Regions from separate parts of the Buttiauxella sp. AC038 genome, predicted to be linked through region 2. Evidence: predicted binding sites of a transcription regulator. Region 2 holds the regulator's gene; each other region holds the start of a gene.
The links. The regulator Fur, encoded in region 2, represses iron uptake genes when iron is present. The targets are predictions, from matches to a motif close to ATAATAATGAGAACNACTATCAA.
Positions count from the first base shown of each region.

Region 1: a site for Fur is predicted at 3,598-3,620, ahead of sufA (Fe-S cluster assembly scaffold SufA). Genes of this name have one in related genera too.
Region 3: a site for Fur is predicted at 4,507-4,529, ahead of bfd (bacterioferritin-associated ferredoxin). Genes of this name have one in related genera too.

Region 1 is NZ_CEEDCQ010000001.1:2,948,993-2,956,904, forward strand. It holds gene sufD (Fe-S cluster assembly protein SufD) at 1-956, opposite strand, end outside; gene sufC (Fe-S cluster assembly ATPase SufC) at 931-1,677, opposite strand; gene sufB (Fe-S cluster assembly protein SufB) at 1,694-3,178, opposite strand; gene sufA (Fe-S cluster assembly scaffold SufA) at 3,187-3,555, opposite strand; gene iraP (anti-adapter protein IraP) at 4,003-4,338, shown strand; gene AC0IXI_RS13965 (GNAT family N-acetyltransferase) at 4,411-4,995, shown strand; partial or broken gene tolA (cell envelope integrity protein TolA) at 5,096-5,413, opposite strand; partial or broken gene AC0IXI_RS13975 (energy transducer TonB) at 5,471-5,809, opposite strand; gene AC0IXI_RS13980 (hypothetical protein) at 6,049-6,693, opposite strand; gene AC0IXI_RS13985 (hypothetical protein) at 7,021-7,335, shown strand; gene AC0IXI_RS13990 (hypothetical protein) at 7,410-7,571, opposite strand; partial or broken gene AC0IXI_RS13995 (heme-binding protein) at 7,754-7,912, opposite strand.
Region 2 is NZ_CEEDCQ010000001.1:3,628,580-3,636,491, reverse strand. It holds gene glnS (glutamine--tRNA ligase) at 106-1,773, shown strand; gene chiP (chitoporin ChiP) at 2,246-3,643, shown strand; gene chiQ (ChiQ/YbfN family lipoprotein) at 3,691-4,023, shown strand; gene fur (ferric iron uptake transcriptional regulator) at 4,114-4,566, opposite strand; gene fldA (flavodoxin FldA) at 4,911-5,441, opposite strand; gene ybfE (LexA regulated protein) at 5,593-5,874, opposite strand; gene ybfF (esterase) at 6,010-6,786, opposite strand; gene seqA (replication initiation negative regulator SeqA) at 6,969-7,517, shown strand; gene pgm (phosphoglucomutase (alpha-D-glucose-1,6-bisphosphate-dependent)) at 7,543-7,912, shown strand, end outside.
Region 3 is NZ_CEEDCQ010000001.1:419,635-427,546, forward strand. It holds gene rpsL (30S ribosomal protein S12) at 14-388, shown strand; gene rpsG (30S ribosomal protein S7) at 479-949, shown strand; gene fusA (elongation factor G) at 1,043-3,157, shown strand; gene tuf (elongation factor Tu) at 3,231-4,415, shown strand; gene bfd (bacterioferritin-associated ferredoxin) at 4,564-4,758, shown strand; gene bfr (bacterioferritin) at 4,830-5,306, shown strand; gene AC0IXI_RS01985 (prepilin peptidase) at 5,290-5,808, opposite strand; gene rpsJ (30S ribosomal protein S10) at 6,189-6,500, shown strand; gene rplC (50S ribosomal protein L3) at 6,532-7,161, shown strand; gene rplD (50S ribosomal protein L4) at 7,172-7,777, shown strand; gene rplW (50S ribosomal protein L23) at 7,774-7,912, shown strand, end outside.

The DNA.
Region 1 (7,912 bases), 680 kb from region 2:
ATACCGTTAAATACCGCACGACCTTTGTCACGCACGATAGTTTTATGTAACTGGCGGCTATTACAGTAGCCCTTGTTATGTTCAAGCCAGGTGCGGGTGTCGCACACTTCGTTGTTGATTGGCAACGCCAGGCTGTTCATATGCAGTTGTGTGTTCTCGCCGTTTAATTGCGAACTGGTGTTGTGGCGTAATACCGCAGCCCCCAGCAAGAAGCTGTTGCTTTCAACTGTCGCATCCTGACCAACGATTAAATCATTATGGGCAAAGTGGTAGCTTTGAGCATTTTCAAAAGCCATTTTGTCGTGATGCAACTGGCTGTTTGCACCAACTTCAGCCGTAAAACGCGCCCCGGTAAAATGGGCGTGCTCATCGAGGCTGACGTAATGCTCAATCACCGTTGCCTTAGCACCTTCGCCAAGCGACAAGTGGTGGCGATAATGAGCGGTATTCATCTCGCCCTGCTCACTGCCCCGGCTAATGTGCATCAGCAACAGTGGTTTCGTCGGGCTGTGATTACGCGCCACGCGAATGTGGGTCACCGTTTCAGCCAGGCTTTCAGTCAAATGCAAGAACACTTCGCCCTGCACTGCCGCCGGTAGCGAGTCGCGCGCTTCGTCAACCGTCACCTCAAAACCACTTTGGGTTAAGTCGTCACTCAATTGCGCACTGTAGCGCCCGTCGACAAACACCAGCCGCCACGCATCCACTGACAACGCCAGCGCATCGCGTTGAATCTCAGTTAATGCCTCTGGTGCAGGCAAGACAAACTGGTTATTGAGCAGCCCATCAAGCGGGGTGTATTTCCAGTTCTCATGTTTACGAGTCGGCAGACCCAGGCGCAGCATTTGCTGCATATGTTCCTGAGCTTCTTTGCTGCGTTTCTCGCCCTGCGTTTCAAACAGGTGGTGCCACTGTTGCAGGGCGTTGCCGTTACTGCTGTTCGGTAAGCCAGCCATAACCCTGCTCCTCCAGTTGTTTCACCAGACTGAAATCACCCGATTTCACAATTTTCCCCTGATACAACACATGAACAAAATCAGGCTTGATGTAATCAAGAATACGCTGGTAGTGAGTAACGATAATGAACGAACGGTTGCCATCACGCAGGGAGTTAACCCCTTCCGCCACGATTTTTAAGGCGTCAATGTCCAGCCCGGAGTCGGTCTCATCAAGAATGCAAAGTTCAGGTTCAAGAACCGCCATCTGCAAAATATCGTTGCGTTTTTTCTCACCGCCAGAGAAACCCACGTTCACCGAACGAGTCAGCAAATCTTCCGGCATTTTCAGCAGTTTGATCTTCTCTTCCATCAAATCCTGAAAATCAAAACGGTCGAGTTCTTCAAGGCCTCGATACTCTCGCACCGCATTCAGCGCGGTTTGCAAGAAGAACTGGTTGCTAACGCCGGGAATTTCCACCGGGTATTGAAACGCCATAAAGATGCCTTCGCCTGCGCGATCTTCAGGTGATAATTCCAGCAGGTCTTTGCCTTTAAAATGAACCTCACCCCCGGTGACTTCATAGTCATCACGCCCGGCAAGCGTTGCGGAAAGCGTACTTTTCCCTGAGCCATTCGGCCCCATAATGGCGTGCACTTCGCCGGGTTTCACTTCAAGGCTCAAACCGCGCAGGATCTCTTTGTCCTCAACGCTTACCTGTAAATCTTTAATGCTCAGCATAATTTTCCCTTAATCCTTAACCAACACTGTGCTCAAGGCTAATCGCTAATAGTTTTTGTGCTTCCACCGCGAATTCGAGCGGCAACTCTGAGAACACGTCTTTACAGAACCCGTTGACGATCATTGAAATGGCATCGTCCTGGGCTATCCCACGTTGCAGGCAATAGAACAGCTGGTCTTCACCAATGCGCGATGTAGTTGCTTCGTGCTCAAGCTGGGCGGTGTTGTTGCGGCATTCAACATACGGGAAAGTATGCGCGCCGCTGTCCGGCCCAATAAGCATGGAATCGCACTGGGTGAAGTTACGGGCATTTGTCGCCGTTGGCATAATTTTCACCAGGCCGCGATAGCTGTTCTGGCTGTGCCCGGCGGAGATCCCTTTCGAGATAATGGTCGAGCGGGTGTTTTTACCAATATGAATCATCTTGGTGCCGGTATCGGCCTGTTGATTCCCTGCCGTCAGTGCCACCGAGAAGAACTCACCAATCGAGTTATCGCCGCGCAGAATCACACTTGGGTATTTCCAGGTGATCGCCGAGCCGGTTTCAGACTGCGTCCAGGACATTTTGCTGTTCGCCCCTTCGCACAAGGCGCGTTTGGTCACGAAGTTCAGAATGCCGCCAGTGTTGCCGTCGCCCGGGAACCAGTTTTGCACCGTGGAATATTTCACTTCAGCATCTTTATGGATGATGACTTCCACCACTGCGGCGTGAAGCTGGTAGCTGTCGCGCACCGGTGCCGAGCACCCTTCGATATAGCTGACGTAACTGCCTTCGTCGGCCACTAAAATGGTACGTTCGAACTGGCCTGTTTTCTCAGCGTTGATACGGAAATAGGTGGACAGTTCCATCGGGCAACGCACACCTTTCGGCACATAAATAAACGTCCCGTCGGATGCCACTGCTGCGTTGAGGGCCGCAAAAAAGTTATCGTTACTCGGCACGACGGTGCCAAGATATTTCTGCACCAGCTCCGGAAATTCATGAATGGCCTCGCCAAAAGAGCAGAAAATAATGCCCTGTTCAGAGAGTTTTTCACGGTACGTGGTCGCCACAGAAACAGAGTCAAAAATCGCATCCATGGCGATATTCGAGCCTTCACGCACCGGAACACCGAGCTGTTTAAATGCCTCTTCCACTTCACCGGTCAGATAAGCGTTGCTACCAGGCTTCTGGACCGCGCCGGGTTGCGATTCACAATTATCATCGCAACTGCCGCACGACGGTGCCGAGTAGTAGCTGTAATCCTGATAGTTCAGCTTATCGTAATGGGCCTTCAGCCAGTGCGGCTCTTCCATCTCAACCCAGGCGCGATATGCACTCAGACGAAACTCAAGCATCCACTCAGGCTCATTACGCCGCGCAGAGATTGCCCGCACCACATCCTCATTGATGCCGTGAGCCATTTCGTCGGTTTTCAACTGGGTGAAAAAGCCTTCTTTATAAGAGTGGCCACCCGCCCAGGTTTGCACTTCTTCAGACGTTTCAGTATTACGTGACATAATCCCGCCTACACCCCAAAGCTTTCACCACAGCCGCATTCGTGCTGTGCTTTCGGGTTGTTGAATTTGAATATTTCGTTTAATCCTTCGCGCACATAATCGACTTCCGTTCCGTCGATGAACGGCATTGCTGAAAGTGGCACCCACAGCTTTGCACCGTCCGTTTCAAATAGGAGGTCGTCAGATTTAGGCTCTTTGACGGTATCCAGCACATAGCCGAAACCCGCGCACCCGGTCTGTTTAATGCCCAAACGTACACCGAGGAAATCCGGCTGCTGGCTGGCCAGTTTGCGAATATGAGCCACAGCATCAGGGGTTAACGTCAGTCCCTTCCAGGCAAACTCACTGGGATCGAAGCTACCGGTTTGCACATCCATAGTTCACCTCTTTATGTTTTGCCGCCCAAAGGCCAATACCCTATGTTAATGATAACTATTATCAATACAACATCCTGATAACAGGGGTATTCACGAAATGCGCTATTTTTAGGCGTCTTAACTAAGGATAGACCCTGCTGAAAGTCTTGCAGGCGGTGAAATGAGCTATTTAACCCAATGAAATTAAGAGAATTTAACTGGAATAAGAAAGCTTAGGTGATAGAAAGTAAAAGATGTATAGAGAATACCGATTTATGCGATTGGTAGCTCCAGTGAGCACGATGATGTTCATCGCCAATGCATACATGCGCATTCTAATAAACGTCAGGCACATGATGTTCACCCGGCGGAGTGGTGCACAGTCACAACTTAGGCTATTTTCATTTTCATCAAATAAATCTCACCCTTATTTTGTTTAGGGGTTATCTGGCTAGAAATGGGGCTTTAATGAAAAACTTGATACTGGGTGTGATAGCAAAAATTTCTAAAATGGATGCCGAAGCCAAGCAACTGGCGGCAAAAGTCGAAGCTCAATCTTTGCTTATAGGAGCATTGTTACTGACCATTGGTAAAAATGGCGGTATGAATGAAATGCTTGAGAACGTCAGAAAAGCAATCAATGCAGCTTTAGATGCGGCTGATACTCCCCTGAAGACTGACGCTGAGATACTTTTAAATGAATTCAATAACCTTCTTTTGTTAACGCAACTGCTGGAAACAAACGATGCTGAGATTGATCTTGAAGCTTTGAAAAGTATGCCTGGTGAAACGGCTGCTGAATGAGTTTACCCCCAGGCTAGAAGTCATGCTTTTAGCCCTTTACTCAGAACGTCGAGGCTGGGTAATGAAAGCGAGATGGGATTACTTTTTAGACTAGAAAGCCCTGTTTTTTTGGATAAAAACGTAAAAGATAAATTAATGACAATCATTGAAACGGAAAGATTAATTTTACGTCCTCAAACCATTGCAGATTTTGATGTGTGGTTGCCCATGTATGCGGACCCTGAAATTTTCCATGTGACCAATTCTCCAGGGTTTACACCGGAAGAAGGATGGAATCGTATTTTGAGAAACATCGGGCACTGGTCAACATTTGGATTCGGGATCTTCTCCATCTTCCAAAAATCTGATGGTGTTTTTTTAGGGGAAACGGGGCTGGCTAATTTTCATCGCAACGTTGATGAAGCGTTTGATAAGTGCGCTGAAGCTTCATGGGTCATTACGCGCGCGGCCCAGGGCTGCGGGATTGCAAAAGAGGCTGCCGATGCCGCACACCATTGGTATGTCGATTCGTTTTCGCCATCCAAAACCGTGTGCCTTATTGTGAAGCATCACCCGGCTTCAATTCGCGTTGCTCAACATATCGGTTACCGTATTTATGATGAGTGCTTATATAAAGGAGCGCAGTGCTTCAAGCTCGAACGCTTATATGAAAAATAATCAGCTTTTCAGACGCAATTAACTTCATCAATATTCCTCTTCTTACCCAACACGTTCAGAAGAGGAATGACTTAATCCACTTTTATAGTTTGTTTAAATCTTATGGTTTGAAATCTAATGGCGCATTTTTGAAAACTTCATATATAGCCTTATTTGGTGGTGCTGGTATATGAGCCTGACTGGCTGCCTTTAGGGCGGCCTGGCACAAAGAAGCGTCACCACGCTCTGCTCTGATTACCATGAGTAAGCCATCAGGTGCCAGATTAACTCGGACATAGCAGGTCATTCCATTAAATGAAACGTGATCATAAAACTTGCTCTCTATTGCCGTTTTAATCTCGCCAGCGTAACTCCCAACCTCACTATTTAATTTGTTATGATCTTCGCTCGATGAAAGATCACCTAATAAATCATCCACTTCTTTAGGTGATGGGTATTCAATTGAAGCACCGCCTTGCAGTTTAAATGTCACCGTTCTCCAGACTTGTGCTGCCGTTCCTTCAGGAAACTTGCACCGTTTAAGTGCGTTTACAGTCTCACGGAAAAATAACTCATCACCTGATGTGTCCACTGAAGTAACTTTCCCGCCAGAATCGACATGCATTACGGCATGAACAATACCTTCTTGTTTCGTTGCATGTGCCCTGGCTGGATATTGAACCTGTGGGCAGGCACGCCATTCTAGAGGCTGCAACAAAGGGGTGCTTGGTTGACGTTTAACACATCCAGATAATATTACGGTACAGGCAATCACGATTAATACCAGGCCAGACCCGCTGAATCTGAAATTAAAATTCTTCACTTTCCCTTCCATAAAAAAAGCCACAAAGAGGGATTGTCAGCGAAATGAAATACTCACGAGTAGATTGAAATCAACTTTTGTATCCAATTGAAATAATTTCACTTTTATAAAACTGTCACTCTCGAGCAGAACCGCATAAGGCGGGTTCGTGCTTATCACGTATTGCCAGTGCATAGCCCCATGAGCTCCATTCGAAGCATTGAAGATGAACTCTCAACTTTCAAAGGCGCTTGATAGCGCCTTTTCCCATTTTATAGTGGACTATTTTCAGTCACTTCTTTAATCGTCCAAACTTTTTCTTGTTCTGACAATATCTGATATGTCCTTAAAGATGCATATGTACCGGAGAGTGGGAAAGAAGATAAAGTTATAAATGAATACATCTTCCCGGCACTATCTTCGAAAGCCCGACGATTCCAAACCATGTAGCCGCTATCCGTTTTTGTAGAAATCATGCGCCCACCGTCGGATTTTAAATCTGGCGCAGTATCAATAATTGTCTTGCCGATAAAGTTCTTTTTCAGTTTTGCAACTTCTTCATCACTTATCGCCAGGGCAGCTTGAGCTGGAAAATGTTCAACAACGTTTGCTACAGATAAAGTCGTCAATGAAGGCGTAACTTCCTTTAAACCATTGTCATTGGCATATGCATCCAGATAACAATTTTTCAGTGCATCCTGCGCCTCCCTGAAATCCGGGTCAGAAAGACCTGGGTAATCGTTGACCGTCCCGCCCTCCTTTCTCAACGCAACGTATTCAGCACAGTTTGAGATACTTGCCGTACCTTTGTTGCTTAAATTAACTGATATGGGCTGACCATTAGACATTAGTGTCTCACTATAGGCATTACCCACAGCAGCCATCAAAAACAGGCCTGTGACTAGTTTGAGCTTCATGATTCCTCGCGCATAAAATGTTATTAACACAATGATAGTTATGAGATTATTCGTATGCTTTAATTTTAGACATCGTATAATACGAAGACTACCAGCACTTGTCATTACAAAAAACATGGATATAACCTAAGCCAGGCAACGTTTGTCTTATCGCTCTCGTCTTCTCTTTTTGCGATAATGTTGTAGTCAGTCAATTGTTGCTCAGAGATATGAGAAATACGTTTCCCATATGAGCAAAATATATGAGCAGATGAATTTAAACGGCAATAATTGCCCGGTTTAATTACATTACTTTAGTGGTAGATTTCATCTACGGAAGGATATTTAATGCGCTATATACTTTTTATAATTGTGCCTTTATTAAGCGCCTGTAGTTTTAGCTTTATGAAGTTTGATAATGAACCTGTGGTGCAAGCAACATACGCAAATAGCGCGACAAAAAGTACGGTTATTGCTGCAGGAGGGGAACCAGATAGTGAGATGAATGTTCCAGAAATCAACGGAACTTGCATTAACTACAGACTAAAAAAAGATACAGAGACAATGCCTTTCTATGTCGCTTTCGATAAGAATGGAAACCGAAAGCATTATGGCTATATCTCGTGCCAGGAGGCGAGAGCTAAGGGAGTATTTAGTCAGTAAAAGATCATTCCTCTTCTTACTCAATACGTTCAGAAGAGGAATGACTTAATCCACTTTTACAGTTTGTTTAAATCTTAATAACCCGCAGCTTTGTTAGCCGCTTTTATGCGCTTATTTCTTGAATCTTTTTCACTTTTATCAGTAGCCTGCATTATTCCACCAGCAGCATCGACCCAATCGCTCGCGGTGCATCCGGATAATGTCAGACTCAACATAAGCGCGAATATATACTTCATTTTAACTCCCTTACTTCTCATCAATGTATAAAAAACGTCCGTGTAATACGCAAAGTATTTGACGCTGAATACATTATTTTGACAAATAATCTCAACAGGGGCAAAGAAGAATATGTTGCACAAGTGGATTTACGCATGACGTTGCACGCCACAATACGCCTACAACGTCATGAAACTCGATATCAGGATGCGTTGAGGGCTGCTTTATTTGCCTCTAGCGCATCAACGGCACATTGCTGATGCAAATGGCCGCCTGGTGCACCGCCAATACCAATGGCACAGATGGTTTGGTTATCAACTTTCACCGGTATTCCGCCGCCCAATAATAAGAAGCCCGGGAT
Region 2 (7,912 bases):
TCCGTCCTCCCCGATACCCTTATTTATGCAACTAAAGGTTGTTTCCGACGCTTGCTTATAAGATCATGTGTCGATAACTAAAGTTTTTGCACAGAGGAACCCGCGATGAGTGAGGCAGAAGCCCGCCCAACTAACTTTATTCGCCAGATTATTGATGAAGATTTGGCCAATGGTAAGCACGACAGTATTTGCACCCGTTTTCCGCCAGAGCCAAATGGTTATCTGCATATCGGTCATGCAAAATCCATCTGCCTGAACTTTGGTATCGCGCAAGATTATCAAGGCCAGTGCAACCTGCGTTTCGATGACACCAACCCAGTAAAAGAAGACATCGAATTCGTAGACTCAATTAAGCACGACGTTGAATGGCTTGGTTTTCATTGGTCTGGCAACGTGCGTTATTCTTCAGATTATTTCGATCAGTTGTTCAACTATGCGGTTGAGCTGATCAATAAAGGTCTGGCGTATGTTGACGAACTGACTCCGGAGCAGATTCGTGAATATCGCGGCTCATTGACTTCGCCTGGGAAAAACAGCCCATATCGCGACCGTACGGTTGAAGAGAACCTCGCGCTGTTCGAGAAGATGCGTAACGGTGAGTTCGCTGAAGGGACTGCGTGCCTGCGTGCGAAAATCGATATGGCTTCGCCATTTATCGTGATGCGTGATCCGGTGATTTATCGTATTAAATTTGCCGAACACCACCAGACTGGTAATAAGTGGTGCATCTACCCAATGTACGACTTCACCCACTGCATTTCCGATGCGCTGGAAGGCATTACACACTCGCTTTGTACGCTGGAATTCCAGGACAACCGTCGTTTGTACGACTGGGTGTTGGATAACATCACAATTCCTGCGCATCCGCGTCAGTACGAGTTCTCTCGCCTGAATCTCGAGTACGCCATCATGTCTAAGCGTAAGCTTAACCTGCTGGTGACTGAGAAGGTTGTAGAGGGTTGGGATGACCCACGTATGCCGACCATCTCTGGTCTGCGTCGTCGTGGTTATACCGCCGCTTCTATTCGCGAGTTCTGTAAGCGCATTGGTGTGACTAAGCAAGACAACACCGTTGAAATGGCATCTCTGGAATCTTGTATTCGTGATGACCTGAATGAGAACGCACCACGCGCTATGGCTGTTCTCGACCCGGTTAAAGTTATCATCGAAAACTTCCCTCAGGGTGAAGTTGAAATGGTAACGATGCCTAACCATCCTAACAAACCAGAGATGGGTAGCCGTCAGGTGCCGTTTAGCCGTGAGATCTATATCGATCGTGCTGACTTCCGTGAAGAAGCCAACAAGCAATATAAGCGTCTGGTGTTGGGCAAAGAAGTACGCCTGCGTAATGCATATGTGATTAAAGCCGATCGCGTTGAGAAAGATGATGCAGGGAATATCACCACGCTGCATTGCTCCTACGATCCGGACACATTAAGCAAAGACCCAGCTGATGGCCGTAAAGTTAAAGGTGTGATTCATTGGGTGAGTGCAGAACATGCATTGCCTGTTGAGATTCGCCTTTATGACCGCCTTTTCAGTGTTGCAAACCCAGGGGCTGCAGAAGATTTCCTTGCAACGATTAACCCGGAATCACTGGTTATCAAACAAGGCTTCGTCGAACCAAGTCTGCAAAATGCCGAAAAAGGCAAAGCGTATCAGTTCGAGCGCGAAGGTTATTTTTGCCTGGACAGCCGTTATGCAACTGCCGAAAAACTGGTATTTAACCGTACCGTTGGCTTGCGTGATACTTGGGCGAAAATGGGCGAATAGTCCCTTTTTACTAGGTCAATATCTGACAAAAACGCCGCAAATTGCGGCGTTTTTTTTCGCTTTATAATCATTTGCTTAAATATATCTTCACATTCGCGTTGCGAATTAATGTTATTTACACTTCTTCCTCTCTACTTTTTATGGTCAACCTCGGAACATTAAAAATTCTTATTTTAATTATGTGAGCGCTCTCATATGGAGTTTTGTATTTTATAAATAGTAATTATCAAGATAAAACTCTTGTGTCGTTATTTGTTACAAATGCTCATAAATTATGTGCTCTCTGTCATAATATCGGAATGAACTCTTACAAAGTCATTGATAATTCGCGTCGCGAAAAATAGTCTTAAGGGCAGCAGTAATGCGGGCAAATATTCATAACCGCTTTAGCCGTTAGGCATTTTTACTTTTTTTCGCCATAAGGCGTCTTTTAACGTCCGGCGATTATTGATACGTCAAAGAGGAATAATATATGCGTACGTTTAGTGGCAAACGTAGTGCACTGGCGCTTGCAATTGCAGGTGTCACGGCTCTTTCAGGACTTGTAGTCATCCCTCAGGCAAGCGCAGCAGGCTTTGTTGATGACTCGACTCTGACCGGTGGTGTTTATTACTGGCAGCGTGAGCGTGACCGTAAAGATGTTACGACTGATAAATATGAAACTAACCTTGCGCATTCCACCTGGAACGCCAACCTGGACTTCCAGTCTGGTTTCGCCGCTGACATGTTCGGTCTGGATATTGCGGCCTTTACTGCTATCGAAATGGCAGAAAATGGTAACAGCGGTCACCCGAACGAAATCGCATTCTCCTCTGTAAACAAAGCTTACGACGAAGATTACTCAGGTGATAAGAGCGGTATTAGCCTCTATAAAGCCGCAGCTAAATTCAAATACGGCCCGGTTTGGGCACGTGGCGGTTACATTCAGCCAACCGGGCAAACCTTGCTCGCACCACACTGGAGCTTCATGCCTGGTACTTACCAGGGCGCTGAAGCCGGTGCAAACTTTGATTACGGCGATTCTGGTGCGCTGAGCTTCTCCTACATGTGGACCAACGAGTACAAAGCTCCATGGCACCTGGAAATGGACAAGTTCTATCAGAACGACAAAAAAACCAAAGTTGAATATTTACACTCTCTTGGCGCGAAGTATGACTTCAAAAATGATTTCATTCTCGAAGCGGCATTTGGGCAGGCTGAAGGCTACGTTGATCAGTATTTCACCAAAGCAAGCTATAAGTTTGATATCGCGGGCAGCCCGTTAACAACCAGCTACCAGTTCTACGGTACGCGTGACAAAGTTTCAGATGGCAGCGTTAACGATCTGTACGACGGCACTGCATGGTTGCAGGCATTGACTCTCGGATACAGAGTGGGTCAGGTTGATTTGCGTCTTGAAGGAACTATTGTTAAGGCCGATGGCCAGCAAGGTTACTTCCTGCAGCGTATGACCCCAACTTATGCATCTTCAAACGGTCGTCTTGATGTGTGGTGGGATAACCGCTCTGACTTCAACGCCAACGGTGAAAAAGCAGTATTTGCAGGCGCGATGTATGACCTGAGCAATTGGAACCTGGCAGGTTGGGCAGTGGGTGCTTCTTATGTGTACGCATGGGATGCTAAACCAAGCTCTAAACCAACCACTGACGGTTACTACGATGCTGATAATCGCCTGAAAGAATCTGCGTACAGCCTTGATGCGTTGTACACCGTTCAGGATGGTCGTGCGAAAGGCACGCTGTTCAAACTGCACTTCACTCAGTACGACAACCATTCAGACATCCCAAGCTGGGGCGGTGGTTACGGCAACATCTTCCAGGATGAGCGCGACGTGAAATTCATCGTCATCGCACCGTTCACCATCTTCTGATTCGAATCCGGGCGTGAAAACGCCCGGTTTTCTTAAGGATATCAAACATGAAAAAAATCGTTCTGACTGTGGTGATGGCGTTAGGTTTAAGTGCGTGTGCGCAGCAACAACCTAAAACGGCTCCGGAAGACACAAAACTAAAACAAGCGTATAGCGCCTGTATTAACACCGCAGAAGGCAATCCGGATAAAATTCAGGCCTGCCAAAGCGTATTGAATGTGTTGGCTCAGGATAAGGAACACCAGGAGTTTGCGAAGAAAGAAACGGTTCGTACCCTGGATTACCAGAACTGCATTCAGGCAACACGTACCGGTAATGACCAGGCCGTGAAAGCAAAATGCGATAAAATCTGGCAAGAGATCCGCGCCAACAATAAGTAATCGCTGTATTCAGGCAATAAAAAAACCGATGAGCTTCCTCACCGGTTTTTTTATTGCCTGACACCCAACTCTGGGTGCCGGAGGTGCAGATTACTTTTCGCTGATTTCGTGTGCGTTTTCGTCGGTACGGCAATCACCTTCAGCACAATGACCATAAAGGTACAGGCTGTGGTTAGTCAGACGAATACCATGACGTGATGCGATTTCACGCTGACGGGCTTCGATTGAATCATCGCTGAATTCAATTACTTTGCCGCAGTCCAGGCAAATCAGGTGGTCATGGTGATGCTGCTGTGTCAGTTCGAATACGGATTTGCCGCCTTCGAAGTTATGGCGCGTCACAATGCCTGCATCATCAAACTGGTTTAGTACACGATAAACGGTGGCGAGACCAATCTCTTCGCCCATATCAATCAGACGTTTATATAAGTCTTCCGCACTGACGTGGTGGTTCACCGGCCCCTGCAGCACTTCAAGGATTTTTAATCGAGGAAGCGTGACTTTCAGGCCGGCCTTCTTTAATGCGGTATTATTGTCAGTCATGCGGAAATTGTCCTGTTGCTTAACGATTCGCTCGGAGTCAGGGTGAGCGTTAAGATGAATGCGTCTCATTATAGAACTGCCCCTTCTAAATGGGAACCGCAAGTATTATGCATAACCAAGTTAAAAAATTGCGGTTGAGTCGCGATTTGATGGCCTTGATAGCTATTTGTCAGGAGTTCATTGTACAGGGACAAGCTGAAAAGTTAAAAATTTGTAGCAATTATTTTAATCGGAAATAACTATCAATGTGGCGAAACCCAATAGTCTCGCCACATTGATGCCCATCGCCCTTGAATATGCAGGTTTATTGCCAGCCTGCATCTTAAAGTAGCCAGGGTTTAGAATCAGGCGTTGATGATATCAGCCAGGTTGAGCTCATCAGAAACTTGTTTAACCCATTTCTGAACGCGTTCAGCAGTCAGTTCTGGTTGACGGTCTTCGTCAATCGCCAGGCCAACAAAGTGGTCATCGTCTGCAAGACCTTTAGATGCTTCGAAATGGTAACCCGCAGTCGGCCAGTGACCGACGATAGCTGCACCGCGCGGCTCAATGATGTCGCGGATAGTGCCTAATGCGTCACAGAAGTATTCTGCGTAGTCTTCCTGGTCACCGCAACCAAACAACGCTACCAGTTTGCCATTGAAATCAACTTCTTCCAGAGTTGGGAAGAAATCGTCCCAATCACACTGGGCTTCGCCGTAGTACCAGGTTGGAATGCCGAGAAGCAGAATGTCGAAGCCTTCCAGGTCTTCTTTGCTGCTCTTAGCAATGTCATGCACCTCAGCAACATCTTTACCGAGCTGTTTTTGAATCATTTTCGCGATATTTTCGGTGTTACCAGTGTCGCTGCCGAAAAAAATGCCTACGATTGCCATGAGTAAAATAACCTCTTGATACTTAATGGTATGGTGGCTGCTATTTGGCCACAGATAGGGCAATCATAGCAGAACACTTCGTGGTGCGGAAACTGCTATCGCCCCGGTGTGCACAGACTGCAAAATCGCATACCAGGACATAGCACTAAAACTAACTGAGATGTTGCTTCAGTTGTTCGAGAAGTATCTCTTCAATCAATTCACTACGACTGATATTGCGCGCTTCAGCCAGCTGATTGAGAGCATCTACCGCATCGTTATTGAGCTTTAGCTCCACTCGCTTCAGGCCGCGTACTTTATCGCGCTTGAGTTGGTTGCGTTTGTTGATACGCAATTGCTCATCACGCGTTAGCGGATTGGTTTTTGGTCGCCCCGGGCGACGCTCGTCCGCGAACAGATCTAATGTAGTACGGTCCGTTTGTTCTTTTGCCATGATTAGACTACTGACAGGGAATTCAGGTGGCACGGAGCGGGGTGCTCTGGCGCAATTTAGCGCGCAATCATACATCAGCATGGCTTGCGCGCCAACGCGTTAGCCACATCTTGCGGCCAGTCGGTTTGTTTTTAATCAGTTTGCCGCTGTTGTGTCGATAAAACGATGGATTGCGCGCAAAACAGCATCAGGTTTTTCTGCGTGAACCCAGTGTCCGGCACCTGCAACCACATGAGCACGCGCCTGAGGGAACTGTGAAAGCAACTGGCTACGATGCGATTCATTGACATAAGGAGATGCGCCGCCGCGAATAAATAGCGAGGGTTCATTCCATGCAGGAATGTTTTCCCAGCCGACAATATTCTCATATTGCTCCCACAGCACCGGCACGTTGAATTTCCATTCGCCATCGGCAAAGGATTTTAGCAAGAACTGAATAACACCTTCTTCATCAAGATGCTCGCGCATCACGGTCGCGGCCTGCTGCCGTGTTTTAACGCAAGCGGCGCTGACGGCATTTATTGCAGTGAAAATTTCATCGTGGCGGCGCACCTGATAATCCACCGGTGCAATATCAATCAGTACTAATTTGTCGATACGCTCTGGGGCAATCGCCGTCAAAGCCATCGCCACTTTGCCACCCATTGAATGGCCAATAATAATGGCTTTCTCAAAGTCATATTCATCGAGCGTTTCGACGACATCCTGCGCCATAGCAGGGTAGTTCATCTCAGAGCTTTGTGGTGATAAACCGTGGTTGCGCAGATCGATTTGCAGCAACGTATGATCCTGCCCAAGGTCACGGGCCAGCACGCCCAGGTTATCAAGGCTACCAAAAAGACCGTGAATAAGGACGATGGGGGAATTACTAGTCGATTGTTGCGCAGTTTGCAGGCGAGCATTCAATTTCATGGCAAAGTTCTTTTTTTACTTCGTGCGGTTAGGGTATCATAACGGCATCCTGCCGCACTGCCGCAAATTTCCAGTTTAGTCTGACTTTGTGGTGTGACAAAAGCTTGGCTCTACCCGAGGTTGGGATTTGTCCTTATAATCCCAATTACTTGCATTCAGAAAAGATATCGCACTGGATTAAGATGAAAACAATTGAAGTTGATGACGAGCTCTATCGCTATATTGCCAGCCACACGCAGCACATTGGTGAAAGCGCGTCCGATATTTTACGGCGCATGTTGAAATTTACCGCCGGCCAAACCCCAGCTACACCTGCAATTACCGGCCAGACAGGCGCAACTGCTGCACCTGCTCCGGAAGCCAAACCCGTAAATAAAGCACGCGATCGCGTTCGTGCGGTTCGTGAATTATTGCTGTCCGATGAATATGCGGAGCAAAAGAAAGCGGTTAACCGTTTCATGATGGTGCTTTCAACTCTGTATACACTTGATGCTCAAGCTTTTGGTGAAGCGACTGAATCGCTGCATGGTCGTACACGTGTCTATTTTGCAGGTAATGAACAGACGTTGCTGCAAAATGGAAACCAGACCAAACCTAAGCATGTTCCAGGAACGCCATACTGGGTTATTACTAACACCAATACTGGCCGTAAATGCAGCATGGTCGAACACATCATGCAATCAATGCAGTTCCCGGCGGAATTGATTGAAAAGGTTTGCGGCACAATTTAACACCTCGCGTCAGAAGGAAAGGCCAATGGCTAACCACCCTCGTGCAGGACAACCGGCACAACAGAGCGATTTGATTAACGTAGCCCAACTGACGGCTCAGTATTATGTACTGAAGCCCGAAGTGGGGAATAGCGAACATGCGGTGAAGTTCGGAACATCCGGTCACCGTGGTAGTGCGGCACGTCAAAACTTTAACGAGCCTCACATTCTCGCAATTGCTCAGGCGATTGCAGAAGATCGTGCAAAAAATGGCATTACCGGGCCGTGCTATGTGGGTAAAGATACCCACGCGCTGTCTGAACCTGCGTTTATCTCCGTACTGGAAGTGCTGGCTGCGAACGGTGTGGATGTTATTGTGCAGCAGGCGAACGGCTACACGCCAACGCCAGCTATCT
Region 3 (7,912 bases), 3.2 Mb from region 2:
CAGGAGCTATTTAATGGCAACAGTTAACCAGCTGGTACGCAAACCACGCGCTCGCAAAGTTGCAAAAAGCAACGTGCCTGCGCTGGAAGCCTGCCCGCAGAAACGTGGCGTATGTACTCGTGTATATACTACCACTCCTAAGAAACCAAACTCCGCACTGCGTAAAGTATGCCGTGTGCGTTTGACTAACGGTTTTGAAGTTACCTCCTACATCGGTGGTGAAGGTCACAACCTGCAGGAACACTCAGTGATCCTGATCCGTGGTGGTCGTGTAAAAGACTTGCCAGGTGTTCGTTACCACACCGTTCGTGGTGCACTTGACTGCTCCGGCGTTAAAGACCGTAAGCAATCTCGTTCCAAGTATGGCGTGAAACGTCCTAAGGCTTAATGGTTTCCGTTAAGTAAGGCCAAACGTTTTAAATAAATGTCAAACTCAATAGAGTTTTGGACAACCCTGAATTAACAACGGAGTATTCCCATGCCACGTCGTCGCGTCATTGGTCAACGTAAAATTCTTCCAGATCCTAAGTTCGGATCAGAGTTGCTGGCCAAATTTGTAAACATTCTGATGGTAGATGGTAAGAAATCTACTGCTGAATCTATCGTGTATACCGCGCTGGAGACCCTGGCTCAGCGTTCTGGTAAACAAGCACTGGAAGCTTTCGAAGTCGCTCTGGACAACGTTCGTCCGACTGTCGAAGTTAAGTCCCGCCGTGTTGGTGGTTCTACTTATCAGGTTCCAGTAGAAGTACGTCCGGTTCGTCGTAATGCTCTGGCAATGCGTTGGATCGTAGAAGCTGCTCGTAAACGCGGTGATAAATCCATGGCTCTTCGCCTGGCGAACGAACTTTCTGATGCTGCAGAGAACAAAGGTACTGCAGTTAAGAAACGTGAAGACGTTCACCGTATGGCTGAAGCCAACAAGGCGTTCGCTCACTACCGTTGGTAATCCCTTCGGAGTGTTAGTCACCAAGCGGGCGCTTCATGTGAGCTGCCCGCTTTGGGTTACTTAAATGAACGTCCTAGGATATAGAGGAATCAAATGGCTCGTAAAACACCCATTGAGCGTTACCGTAACATTGGTATCAGTGCTCACATCGACGCCGGTAAGACTACTACTACCGAACGTGTTCTGTTCTACACCGGTGTAAACCACAAAATCGGTGAAGTTCATGATGGCGCAGCCACTATGGACTGGATGGAGCAGGAGCAGGAACGTGGTATTACCATCACGTCTGCTGCGACCACCTGTTTCTGGTCTGGTATGGCCAAACAGTTCGAACCACACCACATCAACATCATCGACACCCCAGGGCACGTTGACTTCACCATCGAAGTTGAACGTTCCATGCGTGTTCTTGATGGTGCGGTAATGGTTTACTGTGCTGTTGGTGGTGTTCAGCCACAGTCTGAGACCGTATGGCGTCAGGCAAACAAATATAAAGTTCCACGTATCGCGTTCGTTAACAAAATGGACCGTATGGGTGCTAACTTCCTGAAAGTTGTTGACCAGATCGAAAAACGTCTGGGCGCAACTCCGGTGCCTCTGCAACTGGCAATCGGCGCGGAAGAGAAATTCACCGGTGTTGTTGACCTGGTGAAAATGAAAGCCATCAACTGGAATGAAGCCGATCAGGGCGTGACCTTCGAATACGAAGAGATCCCAGCTGATATGCAGGAACTGGCCGAAGAATGGCGCCAGAAACTGGTTGAAGCCGCTGCTGAAGGTTCTGACGAACTGATGGAGAAATTCTTTGGTGGCGAAGAGCTGACTGAAGAAGAAATCAAAACTTCTCTGCGTAAGCGCGTACTGAACAACGAAATTATCTTGGTTACCTGTGGTTCTGCATTTAAGAACAAAGGTGTTCAGGCGATGCTGGATGCGGTTGTTGAATATCTGCCAGCTCCAACTGACGTTACTGCGATTAACGGTATGCTGGACGACGGTAAAGACACTCCGGCTGTTCGTCACTCAGACGACAACGAGCCGTTTGCTGCTTTGGCGTTCAAAATCGCAACTGACCCGTTTGTTGGTAACCTGACCTTCTTCCGCGTTTACTCTGGCGTTGTTAACTCTGGCGACACCGTGTTCAACCCGGTGAAATCAGCGCGTGAGCGTCTGGGCCGTATCGTTCAGATGCACGCTAACAAACGTGAAGAGATCAAAGAAGTTCGCGCGGGCGATATCGCTGCAGCTATTGGTCTGAAAGAAGTGACTACCGGTGATACCCTGTGTGATCAGGACAATGTGATCATTCTGGAGCGTATGGAATTCCCTGAACCGGTAATTTCTATCGCTGTTGAACCGAAAACTAAAGCTGACCAAGAAAAAATGGGTCTGGCTTTGGGTCGTCTGGCTAAAGAAGATCCATCATTCCGCGTATGGACTGATGAAGAAACTAACCAGACTATCATCGCTGGTATGGGTGAGCTTCACCTCGACATCATCGTTGACCGTATGAAACGTGAATTCAACGTTGAAGCTAACGTTGGTAAACCTCAGGTTGCTTACCGTGAAGCGATTCGCGCGAAAGTTACCGATGTTGAAGGTAAACACGCTAAGCAGTCTGGTGGTCGTGGTCAGTACGGTCATGTTGTTATCGACATGTACCCACTGGAGCCGGGCTCGAATCCGAAAGGTTACGAGTTCGTCAACGACATCAAAGGTGGTGTGATCCCAACGGAATACATCCCTGCTGTTGATAAAGGCATCCAGGAACAGCTGAAGTCTGGTCCTCTGGCGGGTTATCCAGTAGTAGATCTCGGCGTGCGTCTGCACTTCGGTTCTTACCACGACGTTGACTCCTCTGAACTGGCGTTTAAACTGGCCGCTTCTATTGCCTTCAAAGATGGCTTTAAGAAAGCGAAACCAGTTCTGCTTGAGCCTATCATGAAGGTTGAAGTCGAAACTCCGGAAGAGAACACCGGTGACGTTATCGGTGACCTTAGCCGTCGTCGTGGTCAGCTGAAAGGTCAAGAATCTAACGCTACTGGCGTTCAGATTCACGCTGAAGTTCCGTTGTCTGAAATGTTCGGTTACGCAACTCAACTGCGTTCACTGACCAAAGGTCGTGCATCTTACTCCATGGAATTCCTGAAGTATGATGATGCGCCAAACAACGTTGCTCAGGCCGTAATCGAAGCTCGCGGCAAATAAGCCCAGAGTTTTAAAAAACATTGATCCCGTGCTCTCTCCTTGAGGGGAGAGCGCAACAGTAAGGAATATAGCCGTGTCTAAAGAAAAATTTGAACGTACAAAACCGCACGTCAACGTCGGTACTATCGGCCACGTTGACCATGGTAAAACCACTCTGACTGCAGCAATCACTACCGTTCTGGCTAAAACCTACGGTGGTTCTGCTCGTGCTTTCGACCAGATCGATAACGCACCAGAAGAAAAAGCTCGTGGTATCACCATCAACACTTCCCACGTTGAATATGACACCCCGACTCGCCACTATGCGCACGTTGACTGCCCAGGGCACGCCGACTACGTTAAAAACATGATCACCGGTGCTGCTCAGATGGACGGCGCTATCCTGGTTGTTGCTGCGACTGATGGCCCAATGCCACAGACTCGTGAGCACATCCTGCTGGGTCGTCAGGTTGGCGTTCCTTACATCATCGTGTTCCTGAACAAATGCGACATGGTTGATGATGAAGAGCTGCTGGAACTGGTAGAAATGGAAGTTCGTGAACTTCTGTCTATGTACGACTTCCCAGGCGACGATACTCCAATCGTACGTGGTTCAGCGCTGAAAGCACTGGAAGGCGACGCGGATTACGAAGCTAAAATCATCGAACTGGCTGGCTACCTGGATACCTATATCCCGGAACCAGAACGTGCTATCGACAAGCCGTTCCTGTTGCCAATCGAAGACGTATTCTCCATCTCCGGCCGTGGTACTGTTGTTACCGGTCGTGTAGAGCGCGGTATCGTTAAAGTTGGTGAAGAAGTTGAAATCGTTGGTATCAAAGATACCGTGAAATCAACCTGTACTGGCGTTGAAATGTTCCGCAAACTGCTGGACGAAGGCCGTGCTGGTGAGAACGTTGGTGTTCTGCTGCGTGGTATTAAACGTGAAGATATCGAACGTGGTCAGGTACTGGCTAAGCCAGGCTCTATCAAGCCGCACACTCAGTTCGAGTCAGAAGTTTATATCCTGTCCAAAGATGAAGGCGGCCGTCATACTCCGTTCTTCAAAGGCTACCGTCCACAGTTCTACTTCCGTACAACTGACGTGACTGGCACCATCGAACTGCCAGAAGGCGTTGAGATGGTAATGCCGGGCGACAACATCAAAATGGTTGTTACCCTGATCCACCCAATCGCGATGGACGACGGTCTGCGTTTCGCAATCCGTGAAGGCGGCCGTACTGTAGGCGCGGGTGTTGTTGCTAAAGTTATCGCTTAATCGCTGATACCTTTGTATGAAAAAAGAGCGCTCAGGCGCTCTTTTTTTTGCTATTTTTGCCGCTTACTCACTTAAGCAATATGCGTGTGCTATTGTAATCATAACTATTCTCATTTACACTTTGCGCGTAATTTGAACGGGAGTGCTTATGTACGTTTGTTTGTGTAATGGTGTAAGTGATAAAAAAATTCGGCAGGCAGTGCGCCAGTTTCATCCACAATCTTTCCAGCAGCTTCGCAAGTTTGTGCCAGTGGGAAACCAATGTGGCAAATGCATTCGCGCAGCACGAGAAATCATGCAAGAAGAGCTATTGCAGATCCCAGAATTTAAAGAGATTGCCTAAGACGGTCACTTTTTTTGACTTACTCCGTGCTACATCTACGCTTCATGTAGTGGAAGCGGAGGGAGTAAAAAATGAAAGGTGATATTAAGATAATAAATTATCTCAATAAATTATTGGGAAACGAGCTTGTCGCGATAAATCAGTATTTTCTCCATGCGAGAATGTTCAAAAACTGGGGCCTGATGCGCCTCAACGAAGTTGAGTACCACGAATCCATTGATGAAATGAAACATGCCGATAAGTACATCGAGCGTATTTTATTTCTCGAAGGCATTCCAAACTTGCAAGATTTAGGCAAGCTCCATATTGGTGAAGATGTCGAAGAAATGCTTCAATCTGACCTTAAATTAGAAATGGAAGGTGCCAAAGATTTGCGTGAAGCCATTGCTTACGCAGATACCATTCATGACTATGTCAGTCGAGATATGCTGATCCAAATTCTTGCAGAGGAAGAGCACCATATCGACTGGTTGGAAACTGAATTAGATCTCATCTCTAAAATTGGTTTGCAGAATTATATTCAGTCGCAAATCAAAGAAGGAAATTGAGTTCTTTAAACAGCGGGAAGGAGGAATATATCCATCCTGCTGAACCACCCGCTATCGCAAGGTATGGGCCAAAGGGTAGCGGAGTGGTAGTCAGTGAAATTCTCTTCTTTCTTAATAACTTTGATATTAAGACCGCAAACAGGCCCATTGATGAGGCTGTGAACAAAATCCACCCCAAACTCTGCCATCCATGCCATGCTCCTAAGGCAGCCAAAAGCTTCATATCTCCGTAGCCGATGCCCGCGCACTTTCGCCAGTAAAAATAAATCCAGTACAACCCCCACAAACTGAGATACCCGCAAATGGCGCCAAGCACTGATGCTGCTAAATTCTCGGGTATAAAACACAGCTGATACAGTAACCCAGACCATAACAAGGAGTAAGTCAGATTATCCGGGAGCAACATGCATCGATAATCTATCCAGGCTAGCCGTAGTAAAAGCCCAATATAGAGAGTGAAAAAGGGAAGTTCGAATAGGGTAGGGGATGTAGACATAGCCATTGATGACTCTGCAGTGAGATGATTTTCAACACTAAATTAATATACATGTGAAAACAAAATGAAGATTATTCAGGCGCGAGCAGCCCTCCAGGGAAGATTCTATGGCTAGTCAATTTTGCATCTCGAGTTGAAGGTGTGCCGTACCCTTGCATAAAAGATTGTTTAATTCGTATCCATGGCTTGATTAAGGGGCAGATTTACGTATAATGCGCGGGCCTGTCTTAATCGACGGCTGGCTCAATACGAGCCTGGCAGTGAAGCTACTGTCGACAATGTTCCCAATTGGGGAACTATGTATGAACGATTACACTCCCCCATCAATCGTAATGGGTGTGAGTAGTGATTTTTTTCGTCTATAAAATAATTGGAGCTATGGTCTCATGCAGAGCCAAAGAATCCGTATCCGTCTTAAAGCGTTTGATCATCGTCTGATTGATCAATCAACTGCGGAAATCGTCGAGACTGCTAAGCGCACTGGTGCGCAAGTACGTGGTCCGATCCCGCTGCCGACCCGCAAAGAGCGCTTTACCGTTCTGATCTCTCCGCACGTCAACAAAGACGCGCGTGATCAGTACGAAATTCGCACTCACAAGCGTCTGGTTGACATCGTTGAGCCAACTGAGAAAACCGTTGATGCTCTGATGCGTCTGGATCTGGCTGCTGGTGTTGACGTGCAGATCAGCCTGGGTTAATCAGGTCATTGACGATTGAGAGGTTGAAACAATGATTGGTTTAGTCGGTAAAAAATTGGGTATGACCCGTATCTTCACTGAAGACGGCGTTTCTATCCCAGTAACCGTGATCGAAGTAGAAGCAAACCGTGTTACTCAGGTCAAAGACCTGGCTAACGATGGCTACCGTGCTGTTCAAGTTACCACTGGCGCTAAAAAAGCTAGCCGTGTAACTAAGCCGGAAGCTGGTCACTTCGCTAAAGCTGGCGTAGAAGCTGGCCGTGGCCTTTGGGAATTCCGTCTTGCAGAAGGCGAAGAGTTCACTGTAGGTCAAGATGTTAGCGTTGAGCTGTTTGCTGAAGTTAAAAAAGTTGACGTAACTGGCACCTCTAAAGGTAAAGGTTTCGCAGGTACCGTTAAGCGCTGGAACTTCCGTACCCAGGACGCTACACACGGTAACTCCTTGTCTCACCGCGTTCCGGGTTCTATCGGTCAGAACCAGACTCCGGGCAAAGTGTTCAAAGGCAAGAAAATGGCAGGCCAACTGGGCAACGAACGTGTAACTGTTCAGAGCCTGGATGTAGTACGCGTTGACGCTGAGCGCAACCTGCTGCTGGTTAAGGGTGCAGTTCCGGGTGCAACCGGTAGCGACCTTATTGTTAAACCAGCTGTGAAGGCGTGAGGAGATAGCAATGGAATTAGTATTGAAAGACGCGCAAAGCGCGCTGACTGTTTCCGAAACTACCTTCGGTCGTGATTTTAACGAAGCGCTGGTACACCAGGTTGTTGTTGCTTATGCAGCTGGTGCCCGTCAAGGTACTCGTGCTCAGAAGACTCGTGCTGAAGTAACTGGTTCCGGCAAAAAGCCGTGGCGCCAGAAAGGTACCGGCCGTGCGCGTTCAGGTTCTATCAAGAGCCCGATCTGGCGTTCCGGTGGCGTAACCTTCGCTGCTCGCCCGCAGGACCACAGTCAAAAAGTTAACAAAAAGATGTACCGCGGAGCGCTGAAAAGCATTCTGTCCGAACTGGTACGTCAGGATCGTCTGATCGTTGTCGAACAGTTCTCTGTTGAAGCGCCTAAAACTAAGCTGCTTGCTCAGAAACTGAAAGACATGGCCCTGGAAGATGTGCTGATCGTAACTGGCGAACTGGATGAGAATCTGTTCCTGGCTGCGCGTAACCTGCATAAGGTTGACGTGCGCGACGCAGCAACAATCGATCCAGTTAGCCTGATCGCCTTCGACAAAGTCGTTATGACTGCTGATGCAGTTAAGCAAGTTGAGGAGATGCTGGCATGATCCGTGAAGAACGTCTGCTGAAAGTACTGCGCGCGCCGCACGTATCTGAAAAAGCATCTATGGCGATGGAAAAAACTAATACCATCGTTCTCAAAGTTGCAAAAGACGCGACCAAAGCAGAGATCGTTGCTGCTG